DNA from 2 places in the Intestinimonas massiliensis (ex Afouda et al. 2020) genome. Region 2 is predicted to be linked to the other one. Evidence: riboswitches for the same ligand, from Rfam matches in the RefSeq annotation. Region 2 holds a riboswitch; the other holds the start of a gene.
The links. A riboswitch is a leader RNA that binds a small molecule or an ion and turns the genes downstream of it on or off. The one in region 2 is predicted to bind thiamine pyrophosphate.
Positions count from the first base shown of each region.

Region 1: another riboswitch for thiamine pyrophosphate. It lies ahead of BN2154_RS06690 (YkoF family thiamine/hydroxymethylpyrimidine-binding protein); the one in region 2 lies ahead of thiT (energy-coupled thiamine transporter ThiT).

Region 1 covers NZ_LN869529.1:560,025-567,436, reverse strand. Annotated here, with positions in the region: gene BN2154_RS06700 (ABC transporter ATP-binding protein) at 1-624, opposite strand, end outside; gene BN2154_RS06695 (ECF transporter S component) at 617-1,204, opposite strand; gene BN2154_RS06690 (YkoF family thiamine/hydroxymethylpyrimidine-binding protein) at 1,224-1,853, opposite strand; TPP riboswitch at 1,944-2,043, opposite strand; gene BN2154_RS15735 (hypothetical protein) at 2,204-2,497, shown strand; gene BN2154_RS16435 (hypothetical protein) at 2,620-2,742, shown strand; gene BN2154_RS06685 (ATP-dependent helicase) at 2,801-4,930, shown strand; gene BN2154_RS06680 (GIY-YIG nuclease family protein) at 5,017-5,283, shown strand; gene BN2154_RS06675 (MBL fold metallo-hydrolase) at 5,264-6,004, opposite strand; gene BN2154_RS06670 (CD1247 N-terminal domain-containing protein) at 6,129-6,566, opposite strand; gene efp (elongation factor P) at 6,625-7,194, opposite strand; gene BN2154_RS06660 (M24 family metallopeptidase) at 7,272-7,412, opposite strand, start outside.
Region 2 covers NZ_LN869528.1:511,664-519,075, reverse strand. Annotated here, with positions in the region: gene ileS (isoleucine--tRNA ligase) at 1-1,229, shown strand, start outside; gene BN2154_RS15655 (hypothetical protein) at 1,287-1,451, opposite strand; gene BN2154_RS15060 (Arc family DNA-binding protein) at 1,584-1,760, shown strand; gene lspA (signal peptidase II) at 1,767-2,255, shown strand; gene BN2154_RS02670 (RluA family pseudouridine synthase) at 2,230-3,144, shown strand; TPP riboswitch at 3,167-3,284, shown strand; gene thiT (energy-coupled thiamine transporter ThiT) at 3,356-3,943, shown strand; gene BN2154_RS02660 (HAD-IIB family hydrolase) at 3,950-4,765, shown strand; gene BN2154_RS02655 (diguanylate cyclase) at 4,926-7,289, shown strand; gene BN2154_RS02650 (S-layer homology domain-containing protein) at 7,339-7,412, opposite strand, start outside.

The DNA of each region.
Region 1 (7,412 bases), on a different contig from region 2:
GCTCCGCCACCAGTCGGGCCGGTGGTCCACCACCAGCAGGGTCAGGCCCCGCCGGTTGAGCGCCTGGAGCTGGGCGGAGAGCTGGGCGCAGGAGGCCGGGTCCAGGTTGGCGAAGGGCTCGTCCAGGATGAGCAGCCTTGCGCCGGTGGCCAGCGCGGTGCACAGGGCCAGCTTCTGCTTGGTGCCGCCGGACAGGGTGCGAATGGGGGCTTGGGCCAGCTCCCTCAGGCCCGCCAGCTCCAGCAGCTCGTCCATCCGGGCCCGCAGGTCGCCGGGGTAGTTGATGTTCTCCAGGGCGAAGAGCACCTCATGGTCCACTCGGTCCATGCAGAACTGGTTGTCCGGATTCTGGAAGAGGATGGAGACCGTCCGTGCCCGGGCCGCCGGCCCATAGGACTCCAGCGGCCGTCCCGCCAGCCGGACCGTTCCCGCCAGCTCGCCGGCATACTCGGGGTAGAGCCCCGCCAGACAGTAGGCCAGGGTGGACTTGCCGCAGCCGGAGGGCCCCATCAGCAGCACCGTCTCTCCCTCCTCCACCGTCAGAGACAGGTTGGAAAAGATGGGAGCCGACTGCTTTCCATAGCGGAAGGTCAGTTCCCGGCCGACCAGCAGCGGCTCAGGCATGGGCCCGGCCCAGGGCGTAGCCCTTGAGCAGTCCGGTGCGGGCCAGCCCGTCGCCGATGGCCTTGCTGAGGACGCCGGAGAAAATCAGCGAGCTGACCAGCCGGATGAGGAACATCACCGCCAGCAGGGGAACGGCCAGCTTGCCGTAGCCGGAGCGGACAAAACTCCACAAAAAGCTGGTGATGCAGCAGCCAACCGAGGCCAGGCAAACCATCCTGCGGTCGAATTTCTTGTAGCCGCCCGCGGCAAAGACGATCTCGCCGCCGGCGCCCTGGATGATGCCGGCCACGATGACCATGGGGCCGTACATGTTGCCCAGCAGCACCTCAATGAGGGCGGCCAGCACCTCGGCCACGATGGCCGCGCCGGGCTTCTGGAGGATGTAGGCGGCCAGGGTGGAGGCCATGAACCACACGCCGAAGACGAGCTCGTTGGCCAGGGGGGCCAGGCCGACGGGGGTGAGCAGGGTGCTGAGGAAGGAGGCCAGATAGACCCCCGCCAGATAGACGACGCCGAAAACGATGCAGAGCATCGCCACCAGGATGATCTCCTGGAGCTTCCAGCCGTATTTCTCGTTCATGATGGATCTTCTCCTCTCGTTATTCCTGGGTGGGGCTGTTGACGGACAGGGTGAAATGCAGGATGTAGTGGGGGACGGTCTCCTCCATGCGGCGGCAGACCGCCTCCAGATAGTCGAACACCTGGTGGACGTCGCCGGAGATGCGGGTGGCATAGTGGATGGTGACGGGGGCCAGACCGGCGTCCTCCGCCATGCGCCAGACCTGGGCGATTTGGTCGATGTAGTCCCCCACCCCCATGGGGTACAGGGCCAGCTTGCACAGCACGGGAAAGTGCCGCTCCGCCGCCAGCGCCTGGTTGGGCGCTGGGCCCTGACGGTCCAGCAGGCTGTCCCCGTCGCAGTCGCCCGGGCAGCCCTTGGAGAACTGCCCCTCCAGCGCCATGTGGACGCCCGGCCGCCAGGCGTTGATAAACAGCCCCTTCACCGCGTCGGCCACGTAGGGCAGCCGTCCGCGGTAGACGGTGGACAGGGCGTCGGACTGGCTCCACACCGCCGAGGTGTCGGTCTTTTCCAGCGCCCCCAAAATGATGGAGACAAAATCGCTGTCCATGGGATAGAGGGAGAACCGGCAGCCGGAGATATCCAGCTTGGTGCCCCGCCCGGACCAGGGGAGGTCCTCCCGCTGGCAGCCGCAGCCTTCCTGTTGCATTGCACATCTTCCTTTCTTTCATCAGGCAAAAATAAAAAGAGTGCTTTTTCACGTGAAAAAGCACTCTTTTGGCCACAAACAAATCATGTCGTTCTGTTCGAATTGCTTCCCTACGCTGGTCTTAACCATCAGGTTCAAAGGGTCAGATTAATCTATCTCAACTCCGCATGGAGTCCCCCTAGAATTCTACTTTCCATATTCAGTTGTTGTTGTCAGTATAGTCAGTTCCCTTCCGCTTGTCAAGGAAAAGTTGTTTTCCCTCTCCTCCCCCTCCGTTCGGCAGGCATTCCCCTGTGCTCCTGGCCGTAATTTCGGCTGCCGCCCTTCAAAGGTTGCTTTTTTATGGAGCGATGCGTTACAATAAAGAGCGCAGGACCCCGCGCACTCCGGCACTGAGAGAGTGGAGCCGCCGTCCCACTGAGATCGTTCTCTTCCCCGTCGATAGGATCTTCTTCAACGGCGAGCCCAGCGGCATGGGCGGCGGCTTCCATGGCGAACACGTCTACGACTACTCCGCGGCCAAGGTGGACCGCATCTACTGCACCGGCTTCGGCTCTCCCTATGAGTACAGCCACGAGATGGGACACATGGTGGTCTCCACCGCTCGGATCGTCAATGGCTGGAGCGCCTCCTGCGGCCAGTGAGCCCCCTTTTCCGCCGGCTCCGGGTCCGAGGGCTTCGCCTCCAGCTATGCCATGGTCAGCCACCCCGAGGCCTTCGCGGAACCTGGGCCGACCTGTGGCATAACCGCGACCGGTTGGACGCCATGCTGACCACCGGCCGCTCCGAGGCCCCGCGCGAGAAGATCCGCTATCTCACCGACGTGCTAATCCGGCAGTACGGCGCAGCCACCTGGGAAAACCTCCCCTGGACCTACATGCTGGGGTAAGCCAAGCGCCTCAAAGCCGCGGCTTTGAGGCGCTTTTATCCCGAAAGTGAGGAACCGAATGACCTACGAGGAATTCAAATCCAGTTTCCATATCCAGCTCAACCCCCAGCAGGAGGCCGCCGTGCGGCAGGTGGACGGGCCCACCCTCCTGCTGGCCGTTCCGGGCAGCGGCAAGACCACCGTGCTGGTCACCCGACTGGGGTATATGCTCTACTGTCTGGGGATAGATCCGGGGCATATCCTCACCGTCACCTACACGGTAGCCGCCGCCGGGGACATGAAGCGCCGGTTTCACTCCTTCTTCGGAGCGGAGTACGCCGAAACCCTCCCGTTCCGCACCATCAACGGCGTCTGCCAGTCCATCATCCACCGCTACGCCCGGGTCAAGGGGACCGTCCCCTTCGAGTTGGAGAGCAGCGAGATCCGCCTGTCCGCCCTGGTCCGGGAGCTGATGGCCGCCGGGGGCGACTACCCCACCGATCAGGACGTGAAGGAGGTCCGCACCCGGATCACCTACTGCAAGAACATGCTGCTCACCGATGAAGAGGTCCGGGAGATCAGGCTGGACGGAGTGGATTTTCCCGCCGTCTACTTCGCCTATCGGCAGCAGTTGGAGCGCAGCCGCCGCATGGACTACGACGACCAGATGGTCTTTGCCTGCCGCATCCTGCGCCGCTTCCCCGATCTGCTGGCCTACTACCAGACCCGCTTTCCCTACCTCTGCGTGGACGAGGCCCAGGACACTTCCAAGATCCAGCACAAGATTCTTCGCCTGCTGGCGGCCCGAAGCCGGAATCTGTTCCTGGTCGGCGACGAGGACCAGAGCATCTATGGCTTCCGGGCCGCCTGGCCTCAGGCCCTGCTGGAGTTCCAGACCGTCTACCCGGAGGCCAGGGTGCTTCTGATGGAGACCAACTACCGCTCCACCCGGTCCATCGTAGCAAAGGCGGACGCCTTCATCCAGCGCAACCAGAGCCGCCATGCCAAGCATATGACCACAGACAACCCCCAGGGGGAGCCCATTCGGGTGGTGGAGCTGGAGGATTACAGCCGTCAGTACCGCTATCTGCTCCGGCTCGCCCGGGAATGCAGCCGGTCCACCGCCATTCTCTACCGCAACAACGACAGCGCCCTGCCGCTGATCGACCTGCCGGAGCGGGAAGGGGTCCCCTACCGCTGCCGCCAGAGGGAGAGCTACTTTTTCTCCAGCCCGGTGGTGCGGGATCTGACTGACATGCTCCGCTTTGCCCTGGACGGCCGGGACGCGGAGCGTTTTCTCCGCTTCTACTACAAGCTGGACCTGCGCCTCAAGCGCAGGGTGCTCCAGGACGTGTTGGCCCGGTACGGCGGCGACGCGCCGGTACTGGACGTGCTGCTGGACAGCGGCCAGATCGAGCCCTGGCAGGCGGGCCGCCTGAGGGCCCTGCGGACCCACTTTTCCAAGCTGCCCGCGCTGGGCGGCTTCGCCGCGCTCCAGCGCATTGTCAAATACATGGGCTACGGAGACTACCTGTCCGCCAGGCACGCCGACGCCGCCCGGGTGAACATCCTGCTCTCCCTGGCTCGGCAGTCCTCCGGCATCCAGGGCCTGCTGGACCGGCTGGACGCGCTCCAGCGGGTGGTGGAGGGGCCGGAGCGCTACCCCGACTGCCCCCTTGTCCTGTCCACCATCCACTCCAGCAAGGGGCTGGAGTACGACCGGGTGGTCCTGATCGACGTGATGGATGGCGTCTTTCCCGCGGTGGACACGCCGGAGGAGGAGGGCTCCCTCTCCCCCGAGGAGCGGGAGGCCCTGGAGGAGGAGCGGCGGCTGTTCTACGTCGGGATCACCCGGGCCAAATACCAGTTGGAGCTGCTCACCTATTCCGCCCGGTTCGGGGAGCCGGCCCCGGGCTCCACCTTCGCGCGCCAGCTTTTGGGCTCCGTCCCGTCCGGAGACAGGGCCGTGCCCCGGCCGAAGCCTCTCCCTCCGCCCCGGAAGGCCCCGCCCCCCGCATCCTCCGTCGCGCTTTGGGAAAAGGATTACATCCCCGGGGCGGCGGTGGTCCACAGGCAGTTTGGCCGCGGCATTCTCCTGGACAAAACGGGCAGCATCGCCTCCGTCTCCTTCCGGGAACACGGGACGAAAAAGCTGGACCTGACCGCCTGCCTGCGCAAGGGCCTGATCCGTCCGGAGCATCCGGTCTGAGGCCCGGTCCAGCGGACCGCAGCAGACACTCCGTTTCTCCTTGTTTCAACATTCTGCCCAAAGGGGCACAAGGGAGGCTTCCCGCCATGACCTACTGGGTCTACATCCTCCGCTGCGCCGACGGCACCCTTTACACCGGCATCACCGACTGCCTGGAGCGGCGCCTGGCGGCCCACAACAGCGGCAGGGGCGCCAAATACACCCGGGGCCGGGTCCCCGTGTCCCTGGTCTACCGGGAGGCCTGCCCCGACAAGTCCGCCGCCCTGCGCCGGGAATATGCCGTCAAGCAGCTCTCCCGGGGTGGAAAGCTGGCCCTGATCGCCCGGGGCGGCGTTACTCCCCCCGCCCGGTGACCGTCATACGGTCCAGAGACTCCCACAGGGCGGACAGGTGGTAGGGCTCGTCCCGGCTCCGCTCCAACTGCCGCCGGACCATCCGGCGCAGTCCCCAAGGGTCGCGGTCCGCGCCGGGGATATGGTATAAAACCACCCGCTCCGGCCGCAGCACCTCCCGCAGTAGGGCCCGGCCCCGGGGGCTCTGGTAAAACAGCGGATTGACCAGCACCGCATCCGGCCGGGCCCATCCCAGCTCCTGCCAGGTGGGTTCTCCCCGCTCCGGGTCGGCGTCCCCGGTCACCAAGACCCCCATGCCGGACAGCTCCGCCAGCAGGCAGAAGTGCGCCGTCTCGGCATATTGAGGCCCGATATGACCGCTGGAAACCCACGTGATCCGCACGCCAGGCAGCGACTCCCACGTCCCCCGCACGCCGGTCATACGACGCACCGGCCCGGCCAGCGGTCCGCCGTCCTCCGGCAGCAGAACCCCCCGGACCCGGTTCCGCGCCAGATAAGTCTCCGTCTCCCGCCGGCTGAAGTGATCGGGGTGCAGGTGGGTAAAGGCCAGCAGGTCCACCGGCGGCTCCCCCGCCAGCAGCCGGGCCTTCACCGGCTCCGGCACCGCCTGGAACTCCGTTCCCGCCGGGTCGTAGAGGCCGTCGATCAGCAGCCGGGCCCCCGCTCCCTCCAGCAGGACCCCGGCGTTGGCCAACAGCGTTACCCGGATTTCTTCTCTCACGGAGCTCCCCTCCTTTTTCATCCTTTTACACCCGAAAAACCAAGTGTACCGCCCTTTCCCCATCAAAAAGGCCCGACGCTCCGCGGAGCGCCGGGCCTTTTTGTTCGAAACAGGTGGGACAGGATTACTCGTCGTCGTCCTCGTCCTCGCAGCCACAGCCGCAGCCGCACTCATCCTCATTGACCTCCAGCGCGAACTTCTCGTGGCAGTTGGGGCACTCGATGAAGCCGGCCTCCAACACGTCCTCGTCAATGCAGAGCTCCTCCTTGCAGTTGGGACACTCCACCTCGAAGAAATCGTCGTCGTCGCAGCAGCAGTCGTCGTCATCTTCGTCGTCGTCCTCGTAGACGATCTCCTCCACGTCGGACAGGTCGTCGGAAATGGCGTCGATCTCCTCGCCCATGGCGGTGGCGTTCTCCTCCAGATCCTCGATGGACATGCCGACTTCCTCCAGGATGTCGATGATCACGGAGATCAGCTTGCCCTCCTTGGACTTCTCGGTGTCGATGTTCAGACCGTCGGACAGGCCCTTCAGATAGGCAACCTTCTCAGAAATAGTCATAGCAGAAATTCTCCTTTATTTGGCCAAAGGCCATACAATCGCGGCCGCGGGGGCGCGCTTACTTCTTGCAGCGCTCCAGGTACTCGCCGCTGCGGGTGTCGATCTTGATCCGGTCGCCGGGGTTGATGAACAGGGGCACCTTGATCTCGGTGCCGGTCTCCACGGTGGCGGGCTTGGTCACGTTGGTGGCGGTGTCGCCCTTGAAGCCGGGATCGGTCTCGGTGACCTCCAGCTCCACAAAGGTGGGGGGCTCCACGGCGAAGATGCTGCCCTTGTAGCTGTTGATCTTGCAGACCATGTTCTCCTTGACAAAGCGGAAGGAGTCGTCCAGGGTCTCCTTGGCGATGGGCACCAGGTCGTAGGTCTCAGGGTCCATAAAGTAGTACAGATCGCCGTCGTTGTAGCTGTACTCCATGTCCTTGCGCTCCACATAGGCGCTCTCGAACTTGGCGGTGGGGTTGAAAGAGGTCTCGGTCACGCCGCCGGTGATCACGTTCTTCATCTTGGTCCGAACGAAAGCGGCGCCCTTTCCGGGCTTTACATGCTGAAACTCGACGACCTGCATCACCTGGCCGTCCATCTCGAACGTCACACCGTTACGAAAATCACTGGCAGTAATCGTAGGCATTGGTATCCATCCTCCAAAGTAGAGTTGAAATTTAACTAAGCTATTTTACCCTATTCTTTCCCATTTTGCAAGGCTTTTTACAGAATTATCAGTTCCTTCGGGGATTTCGTGATATCGATGCAGCCGTCGGCGGTGAGAATGGTCACATCCTCGATGCGCACGCCGAATCGTCCCGGCAGGTAGATGCCCGGCTCGGCAGAGACGGCGGCCCCCACCGG
Region 2 (7,412 bases):
GCCACACCCACTTCACCAAGGAGTCCGACATCATGGACGTGTGGTTCGACTCCGGCTCCACCCACGCCGCAGTGCTGGATGAGCGGCCCTACCTCCATTTCCCCGCCGATGTCTATCTGGAGGGCGGCGACCAGTACCGGGGCTGGTTCCAGTCCTCCATGCTGACCAGCATCGCCGCCAAGGGCGTGGCCCCCTATAAGCAGATCATCACCCACGGCTGGACCGTGGACGGCGAGGGCAAGGCCATGCACAAGTCCCTGGGCAATGCCGTGGGCCCCGAGGAGGTCATCAAGGACTACGGCGCCGACATGCTGCGCCTGTGGGTGGCCTCGGCCGACTATACCCAGGATATGCGCATCTCCAAGGACATCATGAAGCAGCTCTCCCAGGCCTATCTGAAGATCCGTAACACCGCCCGGTACATGCTGGGCAACCTGTGCGATTTCAACCCCGACGCCGACCAGACGCCCCTGGACCGGATGGAGGCGCTGGACCGCTTCGCCCTGGCCTCCTTCAACGACCTGGTCAAGACCGTCCGCGAGGCCTATGTCCGCTATGAGTTCCACGCCGTCTACCGGGCGGTGTACAACTTCTGCGTGGTGGATATGTCCAACTTCTACCTGGACATCATCAAGGACCGGCTGTATTGCGGGGACGCCCACGGCCGCCGCTCCGCCCAGACCGCCCTGTATACCATCCTGGACGGCATGACCCGGCTCATCGCCCCCATCCTGGCCTTCACCAGCGACGAGATCTGGAGCGCCATGCCCCACACCGCCGACGTGAACACTGAGAGCGTCCTGCTCAACGACATGCCCGGCTACGACGAGGCTCTGGCCCTGTCCGAGGCGGACCAGGTCCGCTGGGATAAGCTGATCTCGGTCCGCGACGCGGTGAACAAGGCCCTGGAGAACGCCCGGGCCGCCGGGGTCTTTAAAAAGGCCCAGGACACCGAGGTCACCCTCTCCGTGGCCGAGCAGAAGGACGCGGACTTCCTGTCCGGCGTGGACCTGGCCACCCTGTGCATCGTCTCCAGGGTCACCGTCACCACCGGGGCGGTGGAGGGGGAAAAGATGGCCGACTGCCTCATCCCCTGCACCATCGCGGTCAAGCTGTCCGAGGCCCCTAAGTGCGTGCGCTGCTGGAACCATAACGAGCACGTGGGGGAGGACCACGACCACCCCGAGCTGTGCCCCCGTTGCGCCGGGGTCGTGCGCGCCGAAGCATAAGCAGACAAGCTGAGCCCCCGCGGCCATACGTTGTATGGCCGCGGGGGCTTTTTTGTTCTACGTTTCCCGAGGCGCCCAGTGCGGGCAGGTCTGGTCCTTGGTGCGCTTTTTGATCCGGGGGTACTTGCAGTGCCCGCAGTCCACCTCGTGGTATCCCTTGCCCCACTTCCGGTAGTGCTGGGCAAAGTATTTGCAGGTCCCGCAGATTTTTTCCTGTTCCATATAAATCACCTCGCAATATTGATATCATATAGATATCAAATTGTCAATATCTATATGATATCTTTTTGTATCGTTGCGGCGATAATATCATACTGATATAATCTTGATATCAAACAGAGAGAGGTGGGTCACATGGGACAACAGGAGAATCCCTATCCGCTTCGTTTGGAACGGGAAGTCATGTCAAAATTACGAGTGGTAGCCAAAGAAAATGGCCGCTCGATCAACAAAGAGATTGAGATTTGTCTCAAAAGGTATTTGGAAGCCTACGAAAAAGAACACGGCGCCATCGCCGTCCCCAAGGAGTAACCGCTCATGCTCTATGCCATCCTCATCCTCGCGCTGGTGGTTCTGGATCAGGTCGTCAAGTTTCTGGTCCGCGCCCACATCCCCCTGGGAGGTTCCCTCCCCTTCCTGCCCCACATTCTGGAGCTCACCTATGTCCAGAACACCGGGGCGGCCTTTTCCATGCTCTCCCAGCATACCTGGCTGCTCACCATCGTCTCCGCCGTGGTGGCGGTGGTCATCGCCGCCGCCCTGGTCAAAAAAGTGGTGAAGCACCCCTTTGGGGTCCTGTCCCTGTCGGTGGTCCTGGCCGGGGCGGTGGGTAACCTCATCGACCGGCTGTTCCTGGGCTTTGTCACCGATATGTTCCAGACCCTGTTTATGCGCTTTGCCGTCTTTAACGTGGCCGACATCTGCGTGGTCTGCGGCGGCATCGCCTTCGTCGTCTACATCCTCTTCTTTGCCGAGAAGCTGGAGAAAAAGGAGTCCGGCCATGACACCCATCCGGCTGACGGCTGACCGGGCTGGGGAGCGGCTGGACCAGTTTCTGGCCCGCTCGGTGGAGGGGCTGACCCGCTCGGCGGCCCAGCGGCTGCTGGAGGAGGGGGCGGTGACCCGGTCGGGCCGCCCGGCCCGGAAAAACGACAAGACCTCCCCCGGCGACGTGCTGGAGGTGGTCCTGCCCGACCCCGCTCCGGTGGACCTCCTCCCCCAGAACATCCCGCTGGACGTGGTATACGAGGACGGCGACGTCATCGTGGTCAACAAGCCGGTGGGCATGGTGGTCCACCCCGCCCCCGGCCATCCCGACGGCACGCTGGTCAACGCGCTGTTATATCACTGCGGAAATAGCCTTTCAGGAATCAACGGAGCGCTGCGCCCCGGCATCGTCCACCGCATCGACCGGGACACCTCGGGGCTCATCATCGCCGCCAAGAACGACGCCGCCCATCTGGCCCTGGCCGAGCAGCTCCAGGACCACTCCCTGTACCGGGAATACGAGGCGGTGTGCGCGGGCAGCCTGAGGGAAGACGCCGGCACGGTGGACGCTCCCATCGGCCGCCACCCCGCGGACCGGAAAAGGATGGCCATCGACCGGAAAAACGGCCGCCGGGCGGTGACCCACTGGGCCGTACTGGGACGGTATCCCGGCTGCACCCACATTCAATGCCGTCTGGAGACCGGCCGCACCCACCAGATCCGGGTCCACCTGGCCTCCATCGGCCATCCCATTCTGGGGGACACGGTGTATGGGGCCAAAAAGCCCTATCCCGGCCTGGTCGGCCAGTGCCTCCACGCCCGGCGGCTGTCCTTCCTCCACCCGCGCACCGGGGAACGGGTGACCGTGGAGTGTCCCCTGCCGGACTACTTCACCGCGTTGCTTGACAAGCTGTCCAGGCTGAGATAAAATAGGACCCGACCGCAGGACAAATCGAATACAGGGGCGCTGGACGCAAGTCCGGCTGAGATGCGAGGCGTATGGCCGCCTCCGGTCCCTTGAACCTGATCCGGGTAATGCCGGCGTAGGAAGCTGATTCGACACCGTGTCGTTTCTCCTGTACCGCTTGCGCTAGCTCCGGTTTGCGCTGCGGTACATTTTTTAAAAGGAGAAATGATCGATGACCTCTGCAAAACCGACCCGCTCCGCCGTGTCCGGCCGCACCCGCACCCGCATGCTGTGCGAAGGCGCCATTATGGTGGCCCTGGCCCAGATCCTGAGCTATATCAAGATCATGGAGCTGCCCAACGGCGGCTCCCTCACCCCAGCCATGTTCCCCATCCTGCTCTTCGCCGTGCGTTGGGGCCTGAAGGACGGCCTGCTGGCCGGCTTTGTATTCGGCCTTTTACAGCTCATCTTCGACGGCGCATATGCCTGGGGCTGGCAGTCCATGCTGCTGGATTATCTGGTGGCCTTTCCCCCGTTGGGTCTGGCGGGCCTATTCAAAGGGAAAAAGTGGGGCATTTTTGCCGGCACCGTCCTGGGTTGCCTGGGGCGCTTTATCGTCCACTTCATCAGCGGCATTACCATTTACCGTATCTACGCTCCCACCGAAATTCTGGGCACGGTGTTCGACGAGCCCAATCTCTACTCGCTCGTGTATAACGGCTCCTACATGCTCCCCAACACCATTCTGGCCCTGGCCATCGCCGGGCTGCTCTACGCGCCTCTGAAGAAATTCTATGTGGGGGAGGATATTCCGAAATAAGAAGGTGTGATTGGATTGGGCAAATTTGAGGGCGTTCTCCTGGCCAGTGACTTTGACGATACCCTGGTGGGCGGAAGCTGCGAGCTGTCCCCGGGCAACCGGGCGGCGCTGGCGTATTTCATCCGCGAGGGCGGCCGCTTTACCGTGGCCACCGGCCGGGCCCGCCGCACCTTTGCCCCCTATGCGCACACCATTCCCCTCAACGCCCCCGTGATTTTGTCCAACGGCGCGCTGCTCTACGACTTTGCTGCCGGGCGCACGGTGGTGGACCTGCCCCTGCCCGAAACGGCGGCGGCCGACCTGGGGCAGCTCTGCGCCGTCATGCCCCAGATCGGAGTGGAGACCTACCACGGCGACGACGTGTATATCTTTCAGCCCAACGCCTTCACCCAGCGGCATGTGGAGCGGGTCAGGACCACCTGGACCCAGCGGGACCTGCCGGACATGCCCCAGCCCTGGAGTAAGGCGGTGATCCAGGCCGATTACCAAAGCCTGCTGACTGCCCAGAAGTACCTGCTGGACCGCTGGCCGGACCGCTATGAGGTCATCTTCTCCAACGCGGTGCTGCTGGAGTGCACCGCCAAGACCGCCACCAAGGGCGGCATGGTGCTGAAGCTGGCCCAGCGGCTGGGCGTCGGCCGGGAACACATCTACTGCGTGGGGGACAATCAGAACGACATCCCCATGCTGGCGGTGTCTGCCGTGCCCTTTGCCCCCGCCAACTGTGCCCAGGCGGTCCGGGACTGGGGCGCCGTCCTCCTGTCTTCCTGCGAGGAGGACTGCGTGGCCCAGGTGATCCAGACGCTGGACCGGCGCTATTAAAAAGTTACGAAACACCCCGGAACGCACATCGTTCCGGGGTGTTTTGTGTCGGAAGAAATTACTCTGACTTTATAAATCGTGCTTCTCAAGGCCGGTCAGGTCTGCTATAATAGAGGCAGAAACCAGTTCATGCTAATATTTCCCAGAGAGGGGGGCCGACATGGAACGGACGCAGGCGGTGGAGTTTATCATCCGACTGGAGCAGACCTATCTGGAGCAGCGTGACATGAAGGCCCTTCTGGCGGCGATGGCGCCCGGGGTCACCTGGATCGGCAGCGGCCGGGGCGAGGTCTGCTGCGGAAAGCAGGAGGCGCGCCGCCTGCTGGAGCAAGACCTGGCCGAATACGGAGGAGCGTTCTCCATCACCGAGCGCTGGCAGGAGGCGGAGCCCCTGCCCGGCGAAGGCTGGCTGATCTATGGCGGATTCCGCGCCGAGCCCGGCGACCCGTCTGCCGGACTGGCAGAGCTGGACCTGCGGTTCAGCGCGGTCTGCACGGAAACGGAGGACGGCCTCCAACTCTGCCACATCCACCTCTCCCAGCCGGACTTTGATCAGCGGCCGGGACGGCTCTATGTCCTGCAGGACAGCCGGGCCCGGACGGAGGAATTCCGCCAGCGGGCGGCGGAGAGCCAGCGTGAGCTGCTGGATGTGATGGAAAATCTGCCCGGAGGGGTGCTCCGCTGCCGCGATGACAGAGGTTTTACCATCCTGCAGATGAGCAGCGGCTTTCTGGATATGGTGGGCTATCGCCAGACGGAGCTGGAGGAGCAGTACCACAACCGCCTGATTGATCTGATCCACCCCGACGACCGGGAAAATGTGCGGAAGAATTTCCGCGCGCCGGTGATAAACTCCACGGTGGAACAGGAGTACCGCCTGATCTGCCGCGACGGCCACCCGCTCTGGGTGCTGGATCGGTCCCGCCTGGTGCGCAGCCCCGGCGGCGCGCCGGTGTTCAACACCATGCTGATGGACATCACCGAGCGTAAGCAGGCCCAGGAGGCCCTGCGCCTGTCGCTGGAGCGCCATCAGATCATCATGGATCAGACCAACGACATCATTTTCGAGTGGAATATCGTACAGGATACCCTGAGTTTTTCGAACAACTGGCAGAAAAAATTTGGCTACGCCCCCATCCGGCGGGAGATCAGTACCCGCATCCCCAGCTCCAAGGACGTCCACCCTGACGACATGCCCGCCTTCCGCCAGCTCCTGAAGGCCGCGTCGGCGGGGGCACCCTATTCATCGGCAGAGTTCCGCATCCGTAGCTGGGACGGCCGCTATCTCTGGTGCCGTATCCGGGCCACCACACAGTTCGACAGCGAGGGCAGGCCCATCAAGGCGGTGGGGGTCATCACCGACATCGACGCCGAGAAGAAACACGAACAGCGGCTGCTGGAGCAGGCCCAGAAGGATTCCCTTACCGGTCTGCTGAACCAGAGCGCGGCACGATCCCGGGCCGCCGAGCTGATCGAGGGGCGGCGGCCGGAGGAGATTCAGGCCCTGATGATTCTGGACCTGGACAACTTCAAGAACGTCAACGACCAGTACGGCCATCTGTGCGGAGACGCGGTGCTCACCGACCTGGCGGCCTGTCTGAAGCGGCAGTTCCGGGGCTCCGATGTCATCGGCCGCATTGGCGGGGATGAATTCGCGGTATTCCTGTCCAGTCTGAGCCAGGCGTCGGATGCCGGGGTCAAGGCCGGGGAAATCCTGGCCGCCATAGCCGCCCTGCCGCTGGAGGGCGCCCCCGACCTGCAGCTCTCCTGCAGCGTGGGCATCGCCCTGTGCCCGGCCGACGGCGCCGACTACCAGCGCTTGTACCAGTGCGCCGATTTGGCCCTCTACCAGGCCAAGAGCCAGGGGAAGGCGTGCTTTGCCTATTACAGCCAGGAGCTGAAGGACGGTCCCGGCCGCAGCGGCAGGAGCCGCTCCGCCGTCAGCTCCCCCATCGACTCCGACTCGGTGTGCGACGTCACCGAACAGCTTGCCCGGTACGCCTTCCGGATGCTCTACGACGCCGGCACCACCGAGGCCGCCATCGGCCAGATGCTGGAGGTCGTAGGCCGGGCCTATGACGTGAGCCGGGTCTATATCTTTGAAAACAGCGCGGACGACACCCTGTGCTATAACACCTTTGAGTGGTGCGGCGAGGGGGTCTCGTCGGAACGGGAGAACCTCCAGGGCCTGTCCTACCAGGAGGACCTGGGGGATTACCAGTCCAACTTCGACGCCAACGGCATCTTCTACTGCCGGGACATCTCCACCCTCCACCCCGACCTCTATGCGGTGCTGGCCCCCCAGGGGATCTGCTCCATGCTCCAGTGTGCGATTCTGGACGACGGGCGGTTCAAGGGCTATGTGGGCTTTGACGAGTGCCGGGCCAACCGCTACTGGACCCAGGAGCAGATCGAATCCCTGACCCTGGTGGCCCGGGTGTTGTCCACCTTCCTGATGAAGCAGCGGCTCAGGGAGCATGTGCAGGCGCTGGAGCAGCGCCTGGCGCAGGAGAAGGAGCAATGAAAACCAAACCGCGGGACAGCCATTCGGCTGTCCCGCGGTTTTTCTTGCCTCAGGAGGCTCGCCCCATGAAGGCATAGAGCATGACCGCGGCCTCGCCCCGGGTGGCGGTGCGGTTGGGATTCA